Regions from separate parts of the Pseudomonas sp. FW300-N1A1 genome, predicted to be linked through region 3. Evidence: predicted binding sites of a transcription regulator. Region 3 holds the regulator's gene; each other region holds the start of a gene.

Region 1 (5,080 bases), on a different contig from region 3:
TGCACGTCCGGCCTGGCGCGCCGCGAGGGCCGCCGGCAATACCCCGCGAACCGCCCGCACCTCACCGGAAAGTGCCAGCTCTCCCAGGCACTCCACATCATCGAGGGTCAACGTCGGCACTTGCACGCTGGCCGACAGGATTCCCAGGGCTATCGCCAGGTCGAACCGCCCGCCATCCTTCGGCAAATCAGCAGGGGCGAGGTTCAGCGTGATGCGTCGCGCCGGAAACTGCAGCCCTGAATTGATGATCGCACTGCGCACCCGGTCCTTGCTTTCCTTCACCGCCGCTTCGGGCAAGCCGACCATCGTCAGCGACGGCAAGCCGTTGGCCAGGTGGACTTCGACGGTAACGGCAGGCGCCTCGACGCCCACCTGGGCGCGACTGTGGACGATGGACAGAGACATGGTCATTCCTTGAGCGAAAGAAGGCCGCTTCCTGCGGTTGTTCAAGGGTAGTTGCGCGGGGGTGTTTTAGCGCCGCGCGAGGGCGGGCAAACGTTCGCAGAATGTTGCGGACGGGGGGCATTTGTAGGCGCGAGCGCGCTCGCGATGAACGCAAGAGCGTCGCGTCTATTCAGACAGCACGCTTAATCGTTGACGCCCAGCGCGAGCGCTCGAGCATCGAGCGGCTGCTCCTACTGTAAGGGGGTCACTCGGCGGGCGGGTTGAGCTTCGCTTCCAGTTCCGCCACTTTTGCCTCAAGGCTCTCCAGCCGTGCCCGGGTGCGTGCCAGGACGACCATCTGGCTGTCGAATTCTTCCCGGCTCACCAGGTCCAGTTTGCTGAAGCCGCTTTGCAGCAGGGCTTTGAACTGACTTTCGATTTCGCTTTTCGGCAGCGGGGTTTCGCCGCTGAACAGGCGGGAGGCGTGGCCGCTCAGGGCGTCGAGGAGGTCTTTGGGCGCGAGCATGGTAAGGGTCCTTAAAACTGATGGCTGGCAGTGTATCACGCAGCGTCTATGGTCATTTGTGTGCACCGGGTCGCACGGTTTTCGCGCACATGGCCGCCCGTCGGCGCACTGTTTTCGTGCGTATCGATGAGGGCAAATCAGGGTAAGCGCTCGCGGTCGCGGGCAAGGGATTGAAATCAGTGACTTTTCAGGAGATGGCAAGCTTTCTGCTAAGACTTGAGTAACCCATGCACTGATGCAGTCGCTGTGACGAATGCAGTGCGGCAGGCGGAGCGGGGAGTTTCGTCAGGAGCGGTTAACTGGCGTCAGTCGGGCAGGTAAGGCCGACGATGCGTTACAAAGCCAGGCACTGCGCTTAGACTTGAGACGGGTTTGTTTTCCTGGGGCAAGTCCACCAATTCGGGAGAGAGTTTTCATGAAGCTAGTCACTGCCATCATCAAGCCGTTCAAACTGGATGACGTACGCGAGTCGTTGTCCGAGATCGGCGTGCAGGGCATTACCGTTACTGAGGTCAAAGGCTTCGGTCGGCAGAAGGGTCACACCGAGCTGTATCGCGGCGCGGAGTACGTGGTCGATTTCCTGCCCAAGGTGAAGATCGATGTCGCCATCGACGACAAGGATCTTGACCGGGTTATCGAGGCGATAACCAAGGCGGCCAACACCGGCAAGATTGGTGACGGCAAGATCTTCGTGGTCAATCTGGAACAGGCTATTCGCATCCGTACCGGCGAAACCGATACCGACGCAATCTAAGCCGCCAAACCCCAACGCCCCAGGAGAAAACAATATGACTCTGCGTAAATTCGCAGGGCTAGGAGCCCTGTTGTCCTTCGTAATGCCCAGCCTGGCCATGGCGGCAGACGAAGTGGCGGCTCCGGTCCTCAACGCCGGTGACACCGCCTGGATGTTGACTGCTACTGCCCTTGTGCTTTTCATGACTATTCCAGGCCTCGCGTTGTTCTACGGCGGCATGGTGCGCTCCAAAAACATTCTTTCCGTGATGATGCAGTGCTTCGCCATTACCGGTCTGATCAGCATCCTGTGGGTCATTTATGGCTACAGCATTGCGTTCGACACCACCGGCATGGAGCAGGGCGTCGTCAATCTCAACTCGTTCGTCGGCGGCATGGGCAAGGCGTTCCTCGCCGGTGTCACGCCAGCGAGCGTGACTGGACCTGCTGCACTGTTCCCTGAGGCGGTGTTCATCACCTTCCAGATGACGTTCGCCATCATCACCCCTGCGCTGATCGTCGGCGCCTTTGCCGAGCGGATGAAGTTCTCCGCCATGCTGATCTTCATGGGCGTGTGGTTCACCCTGGTCTATGCACCGATTGCCCACATGGTCTGGTCCGGCAACGGCGGCCTGATGTGGGACTGGGGCGTGCTGGACTTCGCGGGCGGCACCGTGGTGCACATCAACGCCGGTATTGCCGGCCTGGTGGCGTGCCTGGTACTGGGCAAGCGCAAAGGTTTCCCGACCACCCCCATGGCTCCGCACAACCTGGGCTACACCCTGATGGGCGCTGCGATGCTGTGGGTGGGCTGGTTCGGCTTCAATGCCGGCTCCGCCCTGGCGGCCAACGGCACCGCCGGCATGGCGATGCTGGTCACTCAGATCGCGACTGCCGCTGCAGCCCTGGGCTGGATGCTGGCTGAATGGCTGACCCACGGCAAACCCAGCGCCCTGGGTATCGCCTCGGGTGTCGTCGCCGGTCTGGTGGCCATTACACCCGCTGCTGGCACCGTGGGCCCGATGGGTGCCCTGGTGATCGGTCTGGCAGCCGGCGTGGTGTGCTTCTTCTGCGCCACGACCCTGAAACGCAAAATGGGTTATGACGACTCCCTCGACGCCTTTGGCGTGCACGGTATCGGCGGTATCCTCGGCGCCATCCTTACCGGCGTATTCGCAGCCCCTTCGCTGGGTGGCTTCGGCACCGTGACCGACATCGCCGCACAAGTCTGGATTCAGTGCAAAGGCGTGGGTTTCACGGTGATCTACACCGCCATCGCGACGTTCATCATTCTCAAGGTGCTGGATGCGGTCATGGGGCTGCGGATTACCGAAGAGGAAGAAGCGGTTGGCCTCGATCTGGCACAACACAACGAGCGTGGCTACAACTTGTAAGCCAGCGCAAAGAAATCGCCCGGCTTGCCGGGCTTTTTTTTGTCTGGCGTTTGACCGTAAGGAGTGGGCTGAAAGGTTTTTTCTGATGTGTTTTGTAGCCTTTGCGCCGAACGATTTTGTAGGGGCGATGGCTTACAGCATTGCGGGAATATTAGGGTCTTTGTTTTTTCCCAGAGCGCGCTAGAATGCGCCCCGAACGTGCGGAGAACTGTATGTGGCAACAGACTCTGATTACCCTGCGGGCAAGGCCTCGGGGCTTTCATCTGGTAACGGACGAGTTGCTCGCCGGCCTGCCTGAACTCAGGGCATGTCGGGTGGGTCTGTTGCATTTGTGGCTGCAGCATACCTCGGCGTCGTTGACCATCAACGAGAACGCCGATCCGGCGGTACGTCGAGACTTCGAACGGTTTTTCAACCGGCTGATCCCACAAGGCGCAGCCGGCTATGAGCATAACGACGAAGGCCTGGACGACCTCCCGGCGCACTTCAAGGCCAGTTTGCTAGGCTGTCAGTTGAGTTTGCCGATCACGGCAGGCCGATTGGCGTTAGGTAGTTGGCAAGGTGTTTATCTGGGCGAGCACCGTGATCAAGGCGGTGCTCGCAAAGTCCTCGCCACCGTGCACGGTGAAGGGGCATAAACCGCTGGTTACCAGCGGATGTTGAATTTTTTCTGGCAGTCGTCGACAGACGACGAAGCTGGGCTATAACTAATCTGCTTTTCGCAAGTCATGAGGTAGAACATGAGCGACGATGATCTGGAAAACGACGACCTCGAAGTAGGCGACGAAGACGAGACCGAAGAAGGCCTTGAAGCAGCAGCCGAAGACGTTGCTGACGACGATGGCGGTGACGATACTCCGGTCCCGGCAGCCAAAGGTAAGGCCAAGGCTGCTGTGTCGGTAGACGAACTGCCGAGCGTTGAAGCCAAGAACAAAGAGCGTGATGCCCTGGCGCGCGCGATGGAAGAGTTCCTGGCCAAAGGCGGCAAGGTTCAGGAAGTAGAGGCCAACGTGGTGGCTGATCCACCAAAGAAGCCAGATAACAAGTACGGCAGCCGTCCTATCTAAGGACTTGCCCTGTGCTTGCTGAAAAAGCCCGCCGTCGCTGCGGGCTTTTTCATGGGGGTAAGGAAATAGGGAGTCGGACGCAAGACCAGTGGCGAGGGAGCTTGCTCCCGCTCGGCTGCGTAGCAGTCGCAATCCGGGTATCGCGGTCTGCCTGAAAAACGCGTGCGCTGGTTTTAGGACCGCTTCGCGGTCCAGCGGGAGCAAGCTCCCTCGCCACAAAAGCGGTTCTCAGGCAGTCAGGGTGCTGAACTCCAGCGTGCCAGCAACGCCGGCAATTCGCTCAGGCAACGAATCTCGGCATCCGGCGCCTGGCTGGCCTCCCAGGGCTTGCCTGCCGGGTTGAACCAGATCGCCCGCAACCCCGCCTGCTGCGCACCGGCAATGTCATCACCCGGGTGGTCGCCGATATGCACGGCGGTTGCAGCGGTTGCACCTCCCCGTTTCAGGGCTTCGTGGAACAGCCGTGCATCGGGCTTGGCGATGCCGATGTCTTCGGCGCACAAGGCAAACTTGAAATAGTCCGCCAGCCCCAGTCGGCGTACGTCGGCGTTGCCGTTGGTGACGACACCCAGGGCATAGTGGTTGGCCAGGATCTCCAGCGTTGGTTGCACCTCTGGAAAGATGTCCAGCTGATGCCGCGCCTGCAGGAACACCTCGAAGCCTTGATCAGCCATCTCCAGGGCTCGCTCGTGGGTGTAGCCGGCTTCTTCCAGGGCGTGGAACAGTACCCGTCGGCGCAGGGCGCTGATGCGATGCTTGAGTTGTGGTTCGCTGCTCAGCACGCGCTCGCGAATGGCCCACAAGTGGTCCACCGGCAAGGCACCCAGGCTGGGGGCGTGCTCGGCCAGCCACTGGCGCAGTATGGCTTCCGCGCTGACGATGACCGGGGCGGTGTCCCACAGGGTGTCGTCGAGGTCGAAGGTGATCAGTTGGAGGGTCATTGCTCATCGCCTTTGATGCGTTTGGCCCGTGGGTGG
Region 2 (5,080 bases), on a different contig from region 3:
AAACCACTGGGCACTGCCCGCTCCACCGAGGCACCGCCAGGAATACGACCGGCCGACGGAACGTTGACGGTGATCTTCGAGCCATCACGCCCCTCGGCATCAAAACCGCCCACCACCAGGTTACCCTGGGCGACCGCATAGACGTTGCCGTCGATCCCCTTGAGCGGCGTCAGCAACAAGGTGCCGCCACGCAGGCTCTTGGAGTTGCCGATCGACGAGACTGTGATGTCGACCTGCTGACCCGGCTTGGCGAAGGGTGGCAGGTCGGCACTGATCGACACCGCCGCGACGTTCTTCAACTGCACGTTCCCCGAGCCCGGCGGCACCTTGATGCCGAACTGCGACAGCATGTTGTTGAAGGTCTGCAGGGTGAACGGGGTCTGCGTGGTCTGGTCGCCCGTGCCGTTGAGCCCGACCACCAGGCCATAGCCGATCAACTGGTTGGAACGCACGCCCGAAATACTGGCGATGTCCTTCAACCGCTCGGCCTGGACGCCGAGGGAAGTGGACAGCAACAACGCGGCCGCCATCAGGTGCTTGAAGTTCAGCATGGAAATAGTCATCACCTAGAAAGGGAACAGCGGGCTTAAGAAGAAACGGTCGAACCAGCCTGGCTGACTCGCATCGGCAAACGAGCCGGTACCCGAATAAGTGATGCGCGCATCGGCAATACGGGTCGAGGGCACGGTGTTGTCGGTGGCGATATCGTCCGCCCGCACCAGGCCGGCAATACGCACCAGCTCGTCGCCCGTGTTGAGGGTCATCCACTTTTCGCCGCGCACAGAGATGATGCCGTTGGGCAGGACGTCCGCCACCGTCACGGTGATCGAACCGGTCAGGCTGTTGCCCTGCCCCGCCTTGCTGTCGCCCTTGGTCGCGCGCTCACCGCTGTAGCCGGCCTCCAGGCTCAGGTCGCCACTGCCAAACGGGTTATTGGTGTTGGGCACGCTGCCGAACAACGAGGTCAGGCCGATGTCGGCCTTGCTGGTCTTGCCCACCTGGGAGTTGGCGTTTTTGCTGGCCTGGGTTTTTTCGTTCAGGGTGATGGTGATGATGTCACCGACCCGAAACGCCTTGCGGTCGCTGTACAGGTTCTGCTCGAACCCGGCCTGATAGATCGAGCCGTTGTTGGCCGCCGCCGGCAGTGGCGTGCGTGGCAACACGGGGGCGTAGTAAGGGTCATTGGGTTTCGGCGTCGGCCCGACGCAGCCCGCCAGCACGGCGATCCCACTCAGTGCGAGAACAGATACAAAGCGATTCATGACCCTAACCTCACGGTGTTGCAGGCGGCCTCACGCCGCCCCATAGACTGGATTACAGATTCTGCGTTACGAACGAGAGCATCTGGTCGGCGGTGGAGATCACCTTGGAGTTCATCTCGTAGGCGCGCTGGGTGGTGATCATGTTGACCATCTCCTCGACCGTGCTGACGTTGGAGGTTTCCAGGGTGTTCTGCAGCGTGGAACCGAAACCGTTCAGGCCCGGGGTGCCGACCTGCGGCGCACCGCTGGCGGCGGTTTCCAGGAACAGGTTGTTGCCCGTTGCCTGCAAGCCGGCCGGGTTGATGAAGTCGGCGGTTTGCAGGTTGCCGATCACCTGGGCCGCCGGGTTGCCGGCGATGGTGATCGAAACGGTGCCGTCACGGCCCACGGTGAAGGTCTGGGCTTCGTTGGGGATAACGATGGCCGGTTCCAGGGCGAACCCGGCGGAGGTCACGATCTGGCCATTGGAGTCCAGGTGGAAGGTACCGTCGCGGGTGTAGGACGTGGTGCCATCCGGTTGCAGGATCTGGAAGAAACCACGGCCGTCGATGGCCATGTCCAGCGGCTGCTCGGTGGTCTGCAGGCTACCGGCGCTGAAGTTCTTCTGGGTGCCGACGATGCGCACACCGGTACCCAGTTGCAGGCCCGACGGCAGTTCACTGTCCTGGGTCGACTGGGCGCCAGGCTGACGCTTGATCTGGTACAGCAAGTCCTGGAACTCGGCACGGTCACGCTTGAAACCCGTGGTCGAGACGTTTGCCAGGTTGTTGGAAATAGTCGTCAGGTTGGTGTCCTGGGCGGACAGGCCTGTCTTGGCAACCCATAGAGCCGGAAGCATTCGATTCTCCTCGTGCGCCTGTTTTACGGCGCGACGTTCTGATAATTAGCTGATCTGCAAGACCCGAGCCATGGCCTGGTCGTCTTCTTTGGCGGTGTTCATCATCTTGATGTGCAGCTCGAACTGCTTGGCCAATGCCAGCACCGATGTCATCTCTTCCACCGCGTTGACGTTGCTCGACTCGAGGAACCCCGACACCAGTTGCACGTTGGCATCGGCGGGCGCCGGCTGGCCGTCCTTGGTGTGGATCGAACCATCCAGTCCCTTGGTCATGTTCTTCAGGTCCGGGTTGACCAGCTTGATGCGGTCGACTTCAGCCATCACGCTCGGGCCTTCGCCCAGGGCACGGATGCTGATGGTGCCGTCCTGGCCGACTTCGATTTTCTGCTCGGGCGGCACGGCGATCGGCCCGCCATTGCCCATGACCGGCATGCCGTTGCCGGCGCGCAACACGCCCAGGGCATCGACATTCAGGCTGCCGGTGCGCACGTAGCTTTCACCGCCATCGGGGTTCTGCACCGCAATCCAGCCGTTGCCGCTGATCGCCACGTCGAGGTCACGACCGGTTTCCACCAGCGAGCCGGGGCTGAAGTCAGTGGCAGGACGTTCGCTCATGGCGAAGGCGCGCGCCGGAAAGCTGTCGCCAAACACCGGCATCGACCGCGCCTGCTCCAGGTCTTTCTGAAAGCCGTTGGTGGAGATGTTCGCCAGGTTGTTGGCATGGGCCTTCTGCGCCAGTGCGTTCTGGCTGGCGCCGGTCATTGCCACATAAAGGTACTTGTCCACAATCGTTCCTCTGCATGCCGGACGTTTGCCGCCCACTGCTGTACTGCGCAGGCTGTAGCAATTTGCAGACCAACTTGCGCGCAGAGGTTCGAAGTCCTTTAAACACAGGACATGAGGACAATCAGAGGGGAATGATGGAATGAGTCAAAGACGAAAAACCGGCGCACTTATGCCGCTTCGCGGCAATGCGTTCAAGCGCTGTTGCTGATCAGTACCAACCTTTGACCCCGCTCATGTCCGGTAGCTTGTGGGCGATGCCCTTGTGGCAGTCGATGCAGGTCGCCTGCCCCGTCGCCAGTGAAGTGGAATGCATGCTGACCGCGCGCTTGCCCTGGCGGGTGAAATCCATGAACTCGAAGTTGTGGCAATTGCGGCATTCCCTGGAGTCGTTGGCCTTGAGCCTGGCCCACTCGTGCTCCGCCAGTTCACGGCGCATACCGAGGAATTTTTCACGGGTACTGATGGTTCCGAAGACCTTGCCCCAGACCTCTTTCGACGCCTGCATCTTGCGCGCAATCTTGTGGGTCCATTCGTGTGGCACATGGCAGTCCGGACAGGTCGCACGCACGCCCGAGCGATTGGTGTAGTGAATGGTTTCCTGCAGTTCGACATAGACGTTGTCGCGCATCTCATGGCACGAGATGCAGAATTTCTCGGTATTGGTCGCTTCCAGCGCCGTGTTGAAACCGCCCCAGAAGATCACCCCGGCAATGAACCCCCCGAGTGTCAGAAAGCCCAGGCTGTAATGGACGCTGGGTCGACGCAGAATGGCCCAATAGTCTTTGAGCAGGACAAACAATGACTTCATGAGCGCTCCTCAAGGCTTCTGCGTGCTGTTGATTTCGTCTTGCAGCACCTGGTCAATATTCTTGAAGCTGTTGTTCACCAGCGGTTTCACGTCTTTCTGCGGCACGTGACACTGGTTGCAGAAATATCGACGGGGTGAAACCGCCGCCAGCGCCTGACCATCCCGGTCCATGTAATGGGTGATGCTGATCATCGGTGCCTGGGTGCGCGCACTGTTGGCCCGGCTATGACAAGACAGGCACTTGTTGCTGTTTTTATCGATGTAATAACCGCGAATGCTGTGGGGAATGGTCGGCGGTTGCTCGGGATAATTGCGCTCACGCTTGAGGTCCTTGTTTTCGTCTTCGGCAATCGGCGGCGCCGGCAACTCCTGGGTCAGGGTGCCACCCGCCCGCCGACCATCCGGCGCGGGTGCATCCAGCGGATAACCCGGCTGCGCGGCGAATGCCACCGGCAACCAGACCAGCAGCGCGGCAAGCAAGGACAGCGAACGACCATTCATCAAAGCTCTCCTTACGCTGTCTTGATCAGCTCGATCCTGACGGCGCATTTCTTGTAATCCGTCTGTTTGGAGATCGGGTCCGTCGCATCGAGCGTGACCTTGTTGATCAACCTGTTGGCATCGAAGAACGGCACGAACACCAAGCCCGGCGGCGGCTTGTTACGGCCTCGGGTTTCGATGCGCCCGCGCATTTCACCGCGGCGACTGATCACTTTGACTTCACTGCCGCGGCGGGCATTCAAGGCCTTGGCATCGTCCGGGTGCATGTACACCAACGCGTCAGGCACCGCCTTGTAGAGCTCTTCCACCCGCTGGGTCATGGACCCGGTATGCCAGTGTTCCAGGACCCGCCCGGTGCTCAGCCAGAACGGGAAGTCCGCATCCGGGGCTTCCGCCGGTGGCTCGTAGGGCAGCGCAAAGATGATCGCTTTCTTGTCGGGGTAGCCATAGAACTGCACACCGCTGCCCTTTTCCACGTAAGGGTCATAGCCTTCACGAAAACGCCAGAGGGTTTCCTTACCGTCGACAACCGGCCAGCGCAAACCCCGCTCGGTGTGATAGAGATCAAAGGGTGCAAGGTCATGGCCGTGGCCCCGGCCGAACTGGGCATATTCTTCGAACAGGCCTTTTTGCAGGTAGAAACCAAAGTCCTTGGCCTCAGAGTTTTGATAGGCGGCGTCCAGCTGCTCATTCGGAAACTGGTCGACCTGACCGTTCTTGAACAACACCTCAAACAGGGTCTTGCCCTTGTATTGCGGTGAGGTTGCCAGCAGTTCCGCGGGCCAGACTTCGTCGGTCGTGAATCGTTTGGAAAACTCGACCAGTTGCCAGAGATCAGACTTGGCGTCACCGGGCGCAGTCACCAACTGATGCCAGAACTGAGTG
Region 3 (5,080 bases):
CGCGTCGTGCTGATCGATCGCGCCAAAGTCGTCGACAAGGATGGCAACATCACCCAAGGCGAGAAAATCGTCTACGACACCAACAAAAAGCTCGCCAGCGCCGGTCGCGCGACGGGCAGCAAGGTCACCGAACAACGCCCGCGCATCGACATGGTGATTCAGCCTAAAAAGAAAACCGACGAGCAAAAGGCCCCTTAAATGGCAACTCTGAAAGCCCAGCATCTGGCCAAGAGCTACAAGAGTCGCCAGGTCGTGCGTGACGTCAGCCTGTCGATCGACAGCGGCCAGATTGTTGGCCTGCTAGGCCCGAATGGCGCCGGCAAGACCACCTGTTTCTACATGATCGTGGGCCTGGTCCAGGCCGACCAGGGACGCGTGCTGATCGATGACCTGGACGTCAGCCACCAACCCATGCACGGGCGTGCACGGGCGGGCATCGGCTATCTTCCGCAAGAAGCGTCGATCTTCCGCAAACTGTCGGTCGCCGACAACATCATGGCCATTCTCGAAACCCGCAAGGAACTCGACAACGCCGGTCGGCGCAAGGAGCTGGAAAGCCTGCTTCAGGAATTCCACATCAACCACATTCGTGAAAACCTGGGCATGAGCCTTTCCGGCGGTGAACGTCGCCGCGTGGAAATCGCACGCGCGCTGGCCACGGCACCGAAGTTCATCCTGCTCGACGAACCCTTCGCCGGCGTGGACCCTATTTCGGTAGGTGACATCAAGCAGATCATTCACCACCTCAAGGCCAAGGGCATTGGCGTACTGATCACGGACCACAACGTCCGCGAAACCCTGGACATCTGCGAAACGGCCTACATCGTCAACGACGGCCAACTGATCGCCGAAGGCGACGCTGAAACCATCCTGGCCAACGAGCTGGTCAAGGAAGTGTATCTGGGCCATGAGTTCCGCCTCTAGGCGCCGAGGCGCCTGGAGAGTTGCCGGGGCGTAATGTCAATGCGGTCGTGAATGTTTTTATTGTCTCAACGCTCTAGGCAAACACTTCAGTTTCAGGCATATAATTTGCTTATGTTTGGCGCTTCGGCGCCCTGTAGTGGATGGCGCATGTGCGCCGGCGAATAAGGTGTTAAGCCCCAGCCATGAAACCATCGCTAGTCTTGAGAATGGGCCAGCAGCTGACGATGACACCGCAGCTGCAACAGGCCATCCGCCTGCTCCAATTGTCGACCCTGGACCTGCAACAGGAAATCCAGGAAGCATTGGAGTCCAATCCAATGCTCGAACGTCAGGAAGACGGCGACGACTTCGATAACGCCGATCCAATGGCGGACAACATCGAGCAGAAACCCAACACCGAGATCCAGGAACCCTCCTACCAGGAAACCGCCCCCACGGTGGATAACCTTGAAGAGGGTGAATGGAACGAGCGCATTCCCAACGAACTCCCCGTCGACACCGCCTGGGAAGACGTTTACCAGACCAGCGCCAGCAGCCTGCCCAGCAACGATGACGACGAGTGGGACTTCACCACCCGCACATCGGCTGGCGAGAGCCTGCAGAGCCACCTGCTCTGGCAATTGAACCTGGCGCCGATGTCCGACACCGACCGCCTGATCGCCGTCACGCTGATCGACTGCATCAACAATCAGGGCTACCTGGACGAAACCCTCGAAGAAATTCTCGAGGCCTTCGACCCGGAACTGGACATCGAACTGGACGAAATCGAAGCCGTCCTGCACCGCATCCAGCAATTCGAGCCTGCCGGCATCGGCGCCCGCAACCTGGGCGAATGCCTGCTGCTGCAATTGCGCCAGTTGCCGGCCAAGACCCCGTGGCTGGCCGAAGCCAAACGCCTGGTCACCGACTACATCGACCTGCTTGGCAGCCGCGACTACAGTCAGTTGATGCGCCGCATGAAGCTCAAGGAAGACGAGCTGCGCCAGGTCATCGAGTTGGTGCAGAGCCTCAATCCGCGCCCTGGCTCGCAAATCGAGTCCAGCGAAGCCGAGTACGTGGTGCCCGACGTCATCGTACGCAAGGACAACGAACGCTGGCTGGTGGAGCTCAACCAGGAATCGGTGCCACGCCTGCGCGTCAATCCACAGTACGCCGGCTTCGTCCGCCGTGCCGACACCAGCGCCGACAACACCTTCATGCGCAATCAGTTGCAGGAAGCCCGCTGGTTCATCAAGAGCCTGCAAAGCCGCAACGAAACCCTGATGAAAGTGGCCACCCAGATCGTCGAGCACCAGCGCGGCTTTCTCGAGTATGGCGACGAGGCGATGAAACCGCTGGTCCTGCACGACATCGCAGAAGCCGTTGGCATGCACGAGTCGACCATTTCACGGGTGACCACACAAAAATTCATGCATACCCCGCGCGGTATTTATGAACTGAAATATTTTTTCTCCAGTCACGTCAGCACCTCCGAGGGCGGTGAATGCTCGTCCACAGCGATTCGCGCGATCATCAAAAAACTGGTTGCCGCGGAAAATCAGAAAAAGCCGTTGAGTGACAGCAAGATCGCTGGTTTACTGGAGGCACAAGGCATTCAGGTAGCCCGTCGTACCGTCGCCAAGTACCGCGAGTCCCTCGGGATCGCGCCTTCGAGCGAACGCAAGCGATTGATGTAACGGGCCAGGCCACCGCGTTCCAGGGTGTATTCGATTTTTCGGAAACATCCTAGTGGCAGGCAACTCAGCCTGCCGCCTTATGCACTGGCAACGAAGGAGAAGCTGTATGCAAGTCAACATCAGTGGACACCAACTGGAAGTGACCGAACCTCTGCGCACCTACATCGGCGAAAAACTCGACCGATTGGAGCGGCATTTCGACAAGATCACCAACGTGCAGGTCACGATGAATGTCGAGAAGCTGTTGCAGAAAATCGAAGCCACGCTGCATATCCCCGGCGGAGAAGTGGTTGCCAATGCCGAGCATACGGACATGTATGCCGCCATCGACCTGCTGACCGACAAGCTGGATCGCCAACTCAAAAAGCATAAGGAAAAGACCCAGAGCCTCCTCCAGGGCGCGACCGGTCGTTAACACCCCCAACCCATGATCCGACTTGAAAGCATCCTGACCCCCGGCCGTTCCCTGGTGAACGTGCCGGGCGGCAGTAAAAAACGTGCCCTTGAACAGATAGCCAACCTGATCGCCCGGGAAGTCCCGGAGCTGGAGATGCAGGATGTCTTCGAGAGCCTGATTGCCCGTGAAAAACTCGGCTCGACCGGTTTTGGCAACGGCATCGCCATTCCCCATTGCCGCCTCAAAGGTTGCGAGTCGCCCATCAGCGCCTTGATGCACCTGGACGCGCCTATTGATTTCGACGCCATCGACGGCGCGCCGGTCGACCTGCTGTTCGTCCTGCTGGTCCCCCAAGCCGCCACCGATGCGCACCTGGAACTGCTACGCCAGATCGCCAGCATGCTCGACCGCAAGGAAGTCCGCGATCGCCTGCGCAGCGCCACCAGCAGCGAAGCCTTGTATCAGGTTGTCCTGGACGAGCAAAACGGTCACTAACCATGCGCCTGATCATCGTCAGCGGCCGATCCGGCTCCGGTAAAAGCACAGCCCTCGATGTACTGGAGGACAACGGCTATTACTGCATCGATAACCTGCCAGCCGGGCTGCTACCGGAATTGGCCGAGAACGCCCTGATCCACAACGAATTGACCCAGCCACTGGTGGCGGTGTCCATCGACGCGCGTAACCTGCCGAGCCACTTGACGCGCTTCCCCGAGTTGCTGGAAGAAGTCCGCGCCCGGCACATAAAATGCGACGTGCTGTTTCTGGACGCCGACGAAGAGACCCTGCTCAAGCGCTTCTCGGAAACCCGCCGTCGCCATCCGCTGAGCAGCGCCAACCGCTCGCTGGCCGAAGCCATTCAGGATGAGACCACCCTGCTGGGGCCGATAGCCGACCTGGCGGACCTCAAGGTCAATACGACCAACCTGAACCTCTACCAGCTTCGCGACACCATCAAGCTGCGCCTGCTGAACCAGCCGGAGCCAGGCACCGCGTTCCTGGTGGAGTCTTTCGGGTTCAAGCGTGGCATGCCAGTCGATGCCGACCTGGTATTCGATGTGCGCTGCCTGCCCAACCCTTACTGGAAGCCGGAACTGCGCGCCCAATCCGGGCTGGACCAACCGGTTGCCGAGTACCTGGCTGCCCAGCCGGATGTTGAAGAAATGTTCCAGGACATTTCCAGCTACCTGCTCAAGTGGCTACCCCGCTTTGCGGCGAGTAATCGCGCCTACGTCACCATTGCCATTGGCTGTACCGGTGGGCATCACCGCTCCGTCTACCTGACCGAGCGCCTGGGTCAACTCCTGCAAAAAACCTTGAAGAACGTCCAGGTTCGCCACCGCGACCTTAGCTAAAGGATTCACTCCGCGATGCCTGCTCTGGAAATTGAAATCATCAACAAACTGGGCCTGCATGCCCGCGCCTCCGCTAAGTTCGTGGGTGTTGCAGGTCAGTATCCCTGCCAGATCAAGGCTGGCCGCAGCCCCGAAAGCATGGTCGATGGTAAAAGCATCATGGCAATGATGATGCTGGCGGCCGGCAAAGGCACCAGAATCCACCTGAAGACCGAAGGTGAGCAAGAGCAGGAAGCACTGGACGCGCTGGTGACATTGATCAACAACTTCTTCGACGAAGGCGAGTAAGCGCACACCTCTTTGGTGAACAAGCTTGTGTGGCGAGGGAGCGTGCTCCCGCTGGGCCGGGCTGGCGCTCCAGTGCGCAGCGCCCCTGGAACCCTCCCGCGACGTGTGACAGGTGCAGCGCCTCTACGCCATTCAGCCCAACGCCGTATCCATCACCATCATCAGACAGAACCCGACCAGCAGCCCCAGGCTGGCCAGCTTGTCGTGACCGTTGCGACGCGATTCGGGGATGACCTCGTGAGTCACCACCAACAGCATCGCGCCTGCCGCCAGCGCCAAGCCCAGCGGCAAGATGACTTCGGCCAGACTCACCAGCCAGGCGCACAGCAACGCAAAAACCGGCTCGACCAGGCCTGATGCGGCGCCGATCAGGAATGCCCTGGCCCGTGACATCCCGGCCCCGGCCAATACCAAGGCAATCACCAGCCCTTCCGGCACGT
Region 4 (5,080 bases), on a different contig from region 3:
ACGACAGGGGGTTGGCTCATGACTGGCCTCCACGCAAAGTAAGGTAAAAGTTGTGCAGGCGTTCGACTTCGCTGTGCAGCCAGGCGAGGTCGCGGTCGTTGACCACCACATCGTCGGCACGGCTGAGACGATCCTGACGGCTGGACTGGGCCTTGAGGATTGCCTGGACCTGTTGTTCGCTGGTCTGGTCGCGCTGCAGGGTGCGTTCGATCTGCAACTGCTCCGGGGCATCGATCACCAGCACGCGCTGGGTCATGGCCGATTGCCCGGACTCAATCAGCAAGGGTGAGACCAGAATCGCGTAAGGCGATTGGGCGCGGGCCAGGTGAGCAGCGATTTCCTGGGCAATCAGCGGGTGCAGCAGCTTCTCGAGCCAGCGGCGCTCATCCGGGATTTCGAAGATCAATTGACGCAGGGCGGCGCGATCCAGCTGGCCGTCGGCTTGCAGCACGCCAGCACCGAAGTGCTCGGCAATCTGCGCCAGCGCCGGGCGACCGGGTTCTACCACCCAGCGGGCGGCATGGTCGGCATCGACCGTGTGTATGCCCAGCTCGATGAAGTGCCGGGCCGCGGCGCTTTTGCCGCTGCCGATGCCACCGGTCAGGCCGAGAATCCAGGGTTTTTCCACAGGGGTATTCATTTCAAACCGACAGACTGCCAATAGAAGTTAGTTATTTGACCACCCCAGAGCAAGGCAATCCAGCCGGCAATGACCAGATAAGGACCGAAGGGGATCGGCGTCGAGGTCTCGACCTGTTTCAAGCGCAACCAGATCACCCCCGCGACCGCGCCCACCAGCGACGACAGCAGGATCGTCAGGGGCAGGATCTGCCAGCCACCCCAGGCGCCGAGCAGCGCCAGCAGCTTGAAGTCACCGTAGCCGATGCCTTCCTTGCCGGTGATCAGCTTGAACAGCCAATACACCGACCACAACGCCAGATAGCCCGCGACCGCGCCCCACAGGGCATCGTGCAGCGGCACGAACAGCCCGAACGCGTTGACGATCAACCCCAGCCACAACAAGGGCAACACCAGCACGTCCGGCAGCAACTGATGGTCGGCGTCGATCAGGCACAGCGCCAGCAACCCCCAGCTCAAGACCAGCACCATGACCGCCTGCCAGCCGAAGTCGAAGTGCCAGGCGATAAATCCCGACAGCACGCCACAGGCCAGTTCGGTCAAGGGATAACGGGCACTGATCGGGGCCTTGCAGCTTGAGCAGCGGCCGCGCAGGAGCAGATAGCTGAGCAGCGGAATGTTTTCCCAGGCGCGCAGTGGATGCTGGCAATGCGGGCAGTGCGAGTGCGGTAGCATCAGGTTGTAGGCGGGGCCCGGTGTTTCGCTGGGCAATTCCAGCACTTGCCGAGCCTGTTCCCGCCATTCGCGCTCGAGCATTTGCGGCAGGCGCCAGACCAGTACATTGAGAAAACTGCCGATCACCAGCCCGAGCAAGCAGGCGGTGGCGGTAAAGGCTACGGGGTAATCGGCGAATAAGTCACTCAAGGGCATGTTCAGATCGCTGAGCCAAGTTGGAAGATGGGCAGGTACATGGCAACCACCAGCCCGCCGACGATAACGCCGAGCACCACCATGATGAGGGGTTCCATCAGGCTGGTCAGATTATCGACCAGCGAGTCGACTTCCGCTTCATAGTAGCTCGCGACGTTGTCGAGCATCTCCTCCAATGCACCCGATTCCTCGCCAATGGCCGTCATCTGCACCGCCATGCCGGGAAACACGCCGCTGGTACGCATCGAGAAGTTCAACTGCATGCCGCTGGCGACATCCTGCCTGATGCGCAGTACCGCTCGTTTGAACACGCTGTTGCCGGTCGCGCCGGCCACGGCGTTCAGTGCCTCCACCAGCGGCACACCGGCGGCGAAGGTGGTCGACAGGGTACGGGCATAACGGGCCACCGAGGACTTGCGCATGAGCGTGCCGACCAGGGGCAGCCTCAGCCATTGGCCGTCCAGCCAGTCGCGAAAACCGGGTGAGCGTCGATGGGCATGGCGCAGCCCCAGTGCGCCGGCAATCAACCCTGTCAGCAGCAGCCACCACCAGCGCTGCAGGAGTTCGGACAGGCCGATCACCATCAGGGTGAACCCCGGAAGTTGCGCGCCGAAGCCGGCAAACACCGACTGGAATTGCGGTACCACGTTGATCAGCAGGATGGCACTGACGATCATTGCGACCAGGACCACGGCCAGCGGATAGGTCATGGCGTTCCTGATCCTGGCCTTGAGGCTCTCGCTCTTTTCCTTGTAGGTCGCGACCCGTTCCAACAGCGTGTCGAGGGCGCCGGCCTGTTCACCGGCGTCGACCAGGTTGCAATAGAGTTCGTCGAAACAGTCCGGCTGTTTGCGCAGTGCGTTGGCGAAGCTGCTGCCGGCCGCGACGTCCTTTTTAAGTTCGCCCACCAGGGTGCGCATACCCGGGTGGTCGAAACCTTCGCCAATGATGTCGAACGACTGCAACACAGGCACCCCGGCCTTGATCATGGTCGCCATCTGCCGGGTGAAGACGGCAATATCCTGCGCCTTGGGCCGCTGTGTGACGCTGAACAGCGAGATGGACTTCTTGCGTACCTTCCCCGGGACAATCCCCTGTTTACGCAACCGGGCCTTGATCAGGGCCGGGCTATGGCCGCTCAACTCGCCGGTGACGGCATGGCCTTTGCTGTCACGGCCTTCCCAGGTGTACACGCTGATCTTTGCTGCTTTGACCGCCATGGCTCAATCCTTGGTGACCGGGTTGATTGCTTCAAGGCGGGTGCCGCCTCCGGCTGTGCAGGCCTTGGGTTCGTAGATCCTGAAACGACGGATGCGTTCCCGTGGCGGTTATCCTTGAGAGGCCATAGATCCGCAAGCCTAGCCAAAGGACGGCAAGGCGTGGGCGCTCTTGAGGTGACAAATAGTGTCAGTTAGTGCGGTTTTTCAGAGCCGTTTAGCGGCAGCGGTCGACCGGACCCCATCAAACACAGGGCGTAGGGGTTGGCATGTGCTGTGCTTCGACCGGTCCAGATCATGAGATTTCAGCTCATGCAGGGGGGGCTAGATGTATGAAGCAACAAAACGGTTTTACCCTTATCGAATTGCTGATCGTGGTAGCGATCATTGGCATCCTGGCGACCGTCGCCTTGCCGATGTACTCCAAGTATCAGGCGCGTACCAAGGTCACTGCCGGACTGGCCGAGATTTCGGCATTGAAGGTGCCCTTTGAGGACGTGATCAACCAGGGCGATGACCCGACACTGGAGCGGCTCGGCGGACGGGCCAGCACCAGTAACTGCACCATCACCGCTTCAGGAACCGCATCCACTGGTGCCGGCAGTATCGGCTGCACGATTGTCAGTGCGCCGGGGGCGGTGCTGAGTAAAACCATCACCCTGTCGCGTACGCAGGACGGTGGCTGGACTTGCGTGACCACGGTGGCGTCGGACTATTCACCCAAAGGCTGTACCGCCAGCGATACCTGAGTGCCTGAGCGTTTTTCGGGATGCCTTGCTTGAAATGGCGAGGCATTTTTGTTGGGGCGATGGGAGGGCGGCGGAGCATGAGACTTCGAGTGGTTCATGACTTTTGGCCTGCGATAAACCCGGCAACTTGCATGTCGAGAATACCCGGATCATGCAAATTGCATGATCGCGGGGTATGGGATTTTTTATAACTCATTGATTTATAAGGCGGTAATTGTTGGTCGGGCGTTGGCACAACCTTCGCACTATCCTTGTTAACCCTGCTGGGAATGCACACAGCAGACTTTCTGGTTAACAGGAGTTACTCGTATGAAGAAGTTCGCTATCGCTGCTGCAACGGCTACCGCTCTGACCCTGACCATGGCCAACGCTGCTTTTGCGCAGACCACTCAAACCACCCAGTCACCCATGACGCTGGCGGCCGGAGAGATGGATAAAGCTGCCGAAGCTACTTCCGATACCTGGATCACGACCAAAGTCAAAAGCGATCTGATCACCGAGAAAGGCATTCCGGGCACCGACATCAAAGTCGAAACCAACAAGGGGGTCGTGTCATTGTCCTCGACTGTCGCACTCACCGCCGCCCAGAAAACCACCGCGGTGAACATCACCAAGAGCATCAAGGGCGTCATGGCCGTATCGGCTGATGGCCTGAAAACCCAGTAACAGGCAAGGCTTCTCGCCTGGACCGGGAGAAGACGCGACAAGCGGGCCGAGCCATACGCTTGTCGCAACTCTTAGCCCACAGGCTGTGCTCATGACAGGCCCCGGCATGCATGTCGGGGCCTGTTTTTTGAGGGAGGGGGGAATGAGCCGGTGCGCTTACTCGGCGTCCAGGTGCATCGGTGTGATGACCCGGCCATCGCTCTGGGCCTGACCCAGGTTGGCATCAATGAAGTACACCCGGTCATCGGCCAGTTGGCCTTTGTCCACCAGGTAGTCCTTGATGCTGCTGGCGCGGTCCTGGCCCAGTTGACGCAAGAGCACGTCGCTGGAAGCCCAGAAATTGATCACCCCTTCACGCATTTTCGCCGCACGTTCTTCCTTGCCCAGTTCCTTCCATTCGGCCGGTGGCTGGGTTTTCAGACGGATGCGGTAAATGCCTTCCAGCAGTGGTGTTTTTTCACTCTCGGGGACTTCCAGCAATGAAGCCTGGGCGGGCACTTTGTCGCCGCGACGCTGGAGTATCTTGTAGTAGGTGTACTGGTACTCGCGCTCCAGTCGTTGCTCGGCAATCAATGGGCCGTCGCTGCTTTGTGCGGCGGTGCCTTCGATTTCCAGGCGCAGGGCCGGGCGTTCCTTGAGTGCGCTGGCCAGTTTGACCAGTGCGCCTTCGGCGTCTTTGCTCAGCTCGCTGGAACCCGGTGCGAACGAAACGGTGCCCAGGTCCTCGGAACCGCCACCGGCAACCAGCCCGCCAATGAGTTTGAAAGGGGCGGCAGCAGCCTTCACGATCAGGTTGCGCAGGGTTTGCCAGACAATCGGCATCACGCTGAATTGTGGATTGTTCAGGTCGCCGGTGACCGGAAGCTCGATGGAGATCTTGCCATCGACATCCTTGAGCAGGGCGACGGCCAGTTTCAGCGGCAAGCTCACGGCGTCCGG

The links. Region 3 encodes sigma-54, which starts transcription at its own class of promoters, with help from an activator protein. Its sites were predicted from a motif close to ANTGGCATNNANNTTGCTNT; they were not measured.
Region 1: a site for sigma-54 is predicted at 1,104-1,123, ahead of glnK (P-II family nitrogen regulator). Genes of this name have one in related genera too.
Region 2: a site for sigma-54 is predicted at 2,941-2,960, ahead of AC3WQN_RS02110 (flagellar basal body rod protein FlgF). Genes of this name have one in related genera too.
Region 4: a site for sigma-54 is predicted at 2,990-3,009, ahead of AC3WQN_RS08200 (pilin). Genes of this name have one in related genera too.

The regions. Positions count from the first base shown of each region.
Region 1 is NZ_JBYTBK010000003.1:8,372-13,451, forward strand. Features, by position in the region: gene AC3WQN_RS03605 (YifB family Mg chelatase-like AAA ATPase) at 1-405, opposite strand, end outside; gene AC3WQN_RS03610 (accessory factor UbiK family protein) at 650-910, opposite strand; gene glnK (P-II family nitrogen regulator) at 1,326-1,664, shown strand; gene AC3WQN_RS03620 (ammonium transporter) at 1,699-3,036, shown strand; gene AC3WQN_RS03625 (secondary thiamine-phosphate synthase enzyme YjbQ) at 3,249-3,674, shown strand; gene sutA (dormancy-specific transcriptional regulator SutA) at 3,777-4,103, shown strand; gene AC3WQN_RS03635 (HAD family hydrolase) at 4,340-5,044, opposite strand; gene xerC (tyrosine recombinase XerC) at 5,041-5,080, opposite strand, start outside.
Region 2 is NZ_JBYTBK010000001.1:425,367-430,446, reverse strand. Features, by position in the region: gene AC3WQN_RS02125 (flagellar basal body P-ring protein FlgI) at 1-551, opposite strand, end outside; gene flgH (flagellar basal body L-ring protein FlgH) at 567-1,262, opposite strand; gene flgG (flagellar basal-body rod protein FlgG) at 1,315-2,100, opposite strand; gene AC3WQN_RS02110 (flagellar basal body rod protein FlgF) at 2,146-2,886, opposite strand; gene AC3WQN_RS02105 (cytochrome c3 family protein) at 3,095-3,694, opposite strand; gene AC3WQN_RS02100 (nitrate reductase cytochrome c-type subunit) at 3,704-4,195, opposite strand; gene napA (nitrate reductase catalytic subunit NapA) at 4,207-5,080, opposite strand, start outside.
Region 3 is NZ_JBYTBK010000051.1:21,768-26,847, forward strand. Features, by position in the region: gene lptA (lipopolysaccharide transport periplasmic protein LptA) at 1-198, shown strand, start outside; gene lptB (LPS export ABC transporter ATP-binding protein) at 199-924, shown strand; gene AC3WQN_RS23295 (RNA polymerase factor sigma-54) at 1,107-2,600, shown strand; gene hpf (ribosome hibernation-promoting factor, HPF/YfiA family) at 2,707-3,015, shown strand; gene ptsN (PTS IIA-like nitrogen regulatory protein PtsN) at 3,028-3,492, shown strand; gene rapZ (RNase adapter RapZ) at 3,495-4,352, shown strand; gene AC3WQN_RS23315 (HPr family phosphocarrier protein) at 4,368-4,640, shown strand; gene AC3WQN_RS23320 (ZIP family metal transporter) at 4,773-5,080, opposite strand, start outside.
Region 4 is NZ_JBYTBK010000008.1:38,230-43,309, reverse strand. Features, by position in the region: gene yacG (DNA gyrase inhibitor YacG) at 1-20, opposite strand, end outside; gene coaE (dephospho-CoA kinase) at 17-640, opposite strand; gene AC3WQN_RS08210 (prepilin peptidase) at 637-1,509, opposite strand; gene AC3WQN_RS08205 (type II secretion system F family protein) at 1,512-2,729, opposite strand; gene AC3WQN_RS08200 (pilin) at 3,059-3,475, shown strand; gene AC3WQN_RS08195 (BON domain-containing protein) at 3,785-4,141, shown strand; gene AC3WQN_RS08190 (DUF748 domain-containing protein) at 4,298-5,080, opposite strand, start outside.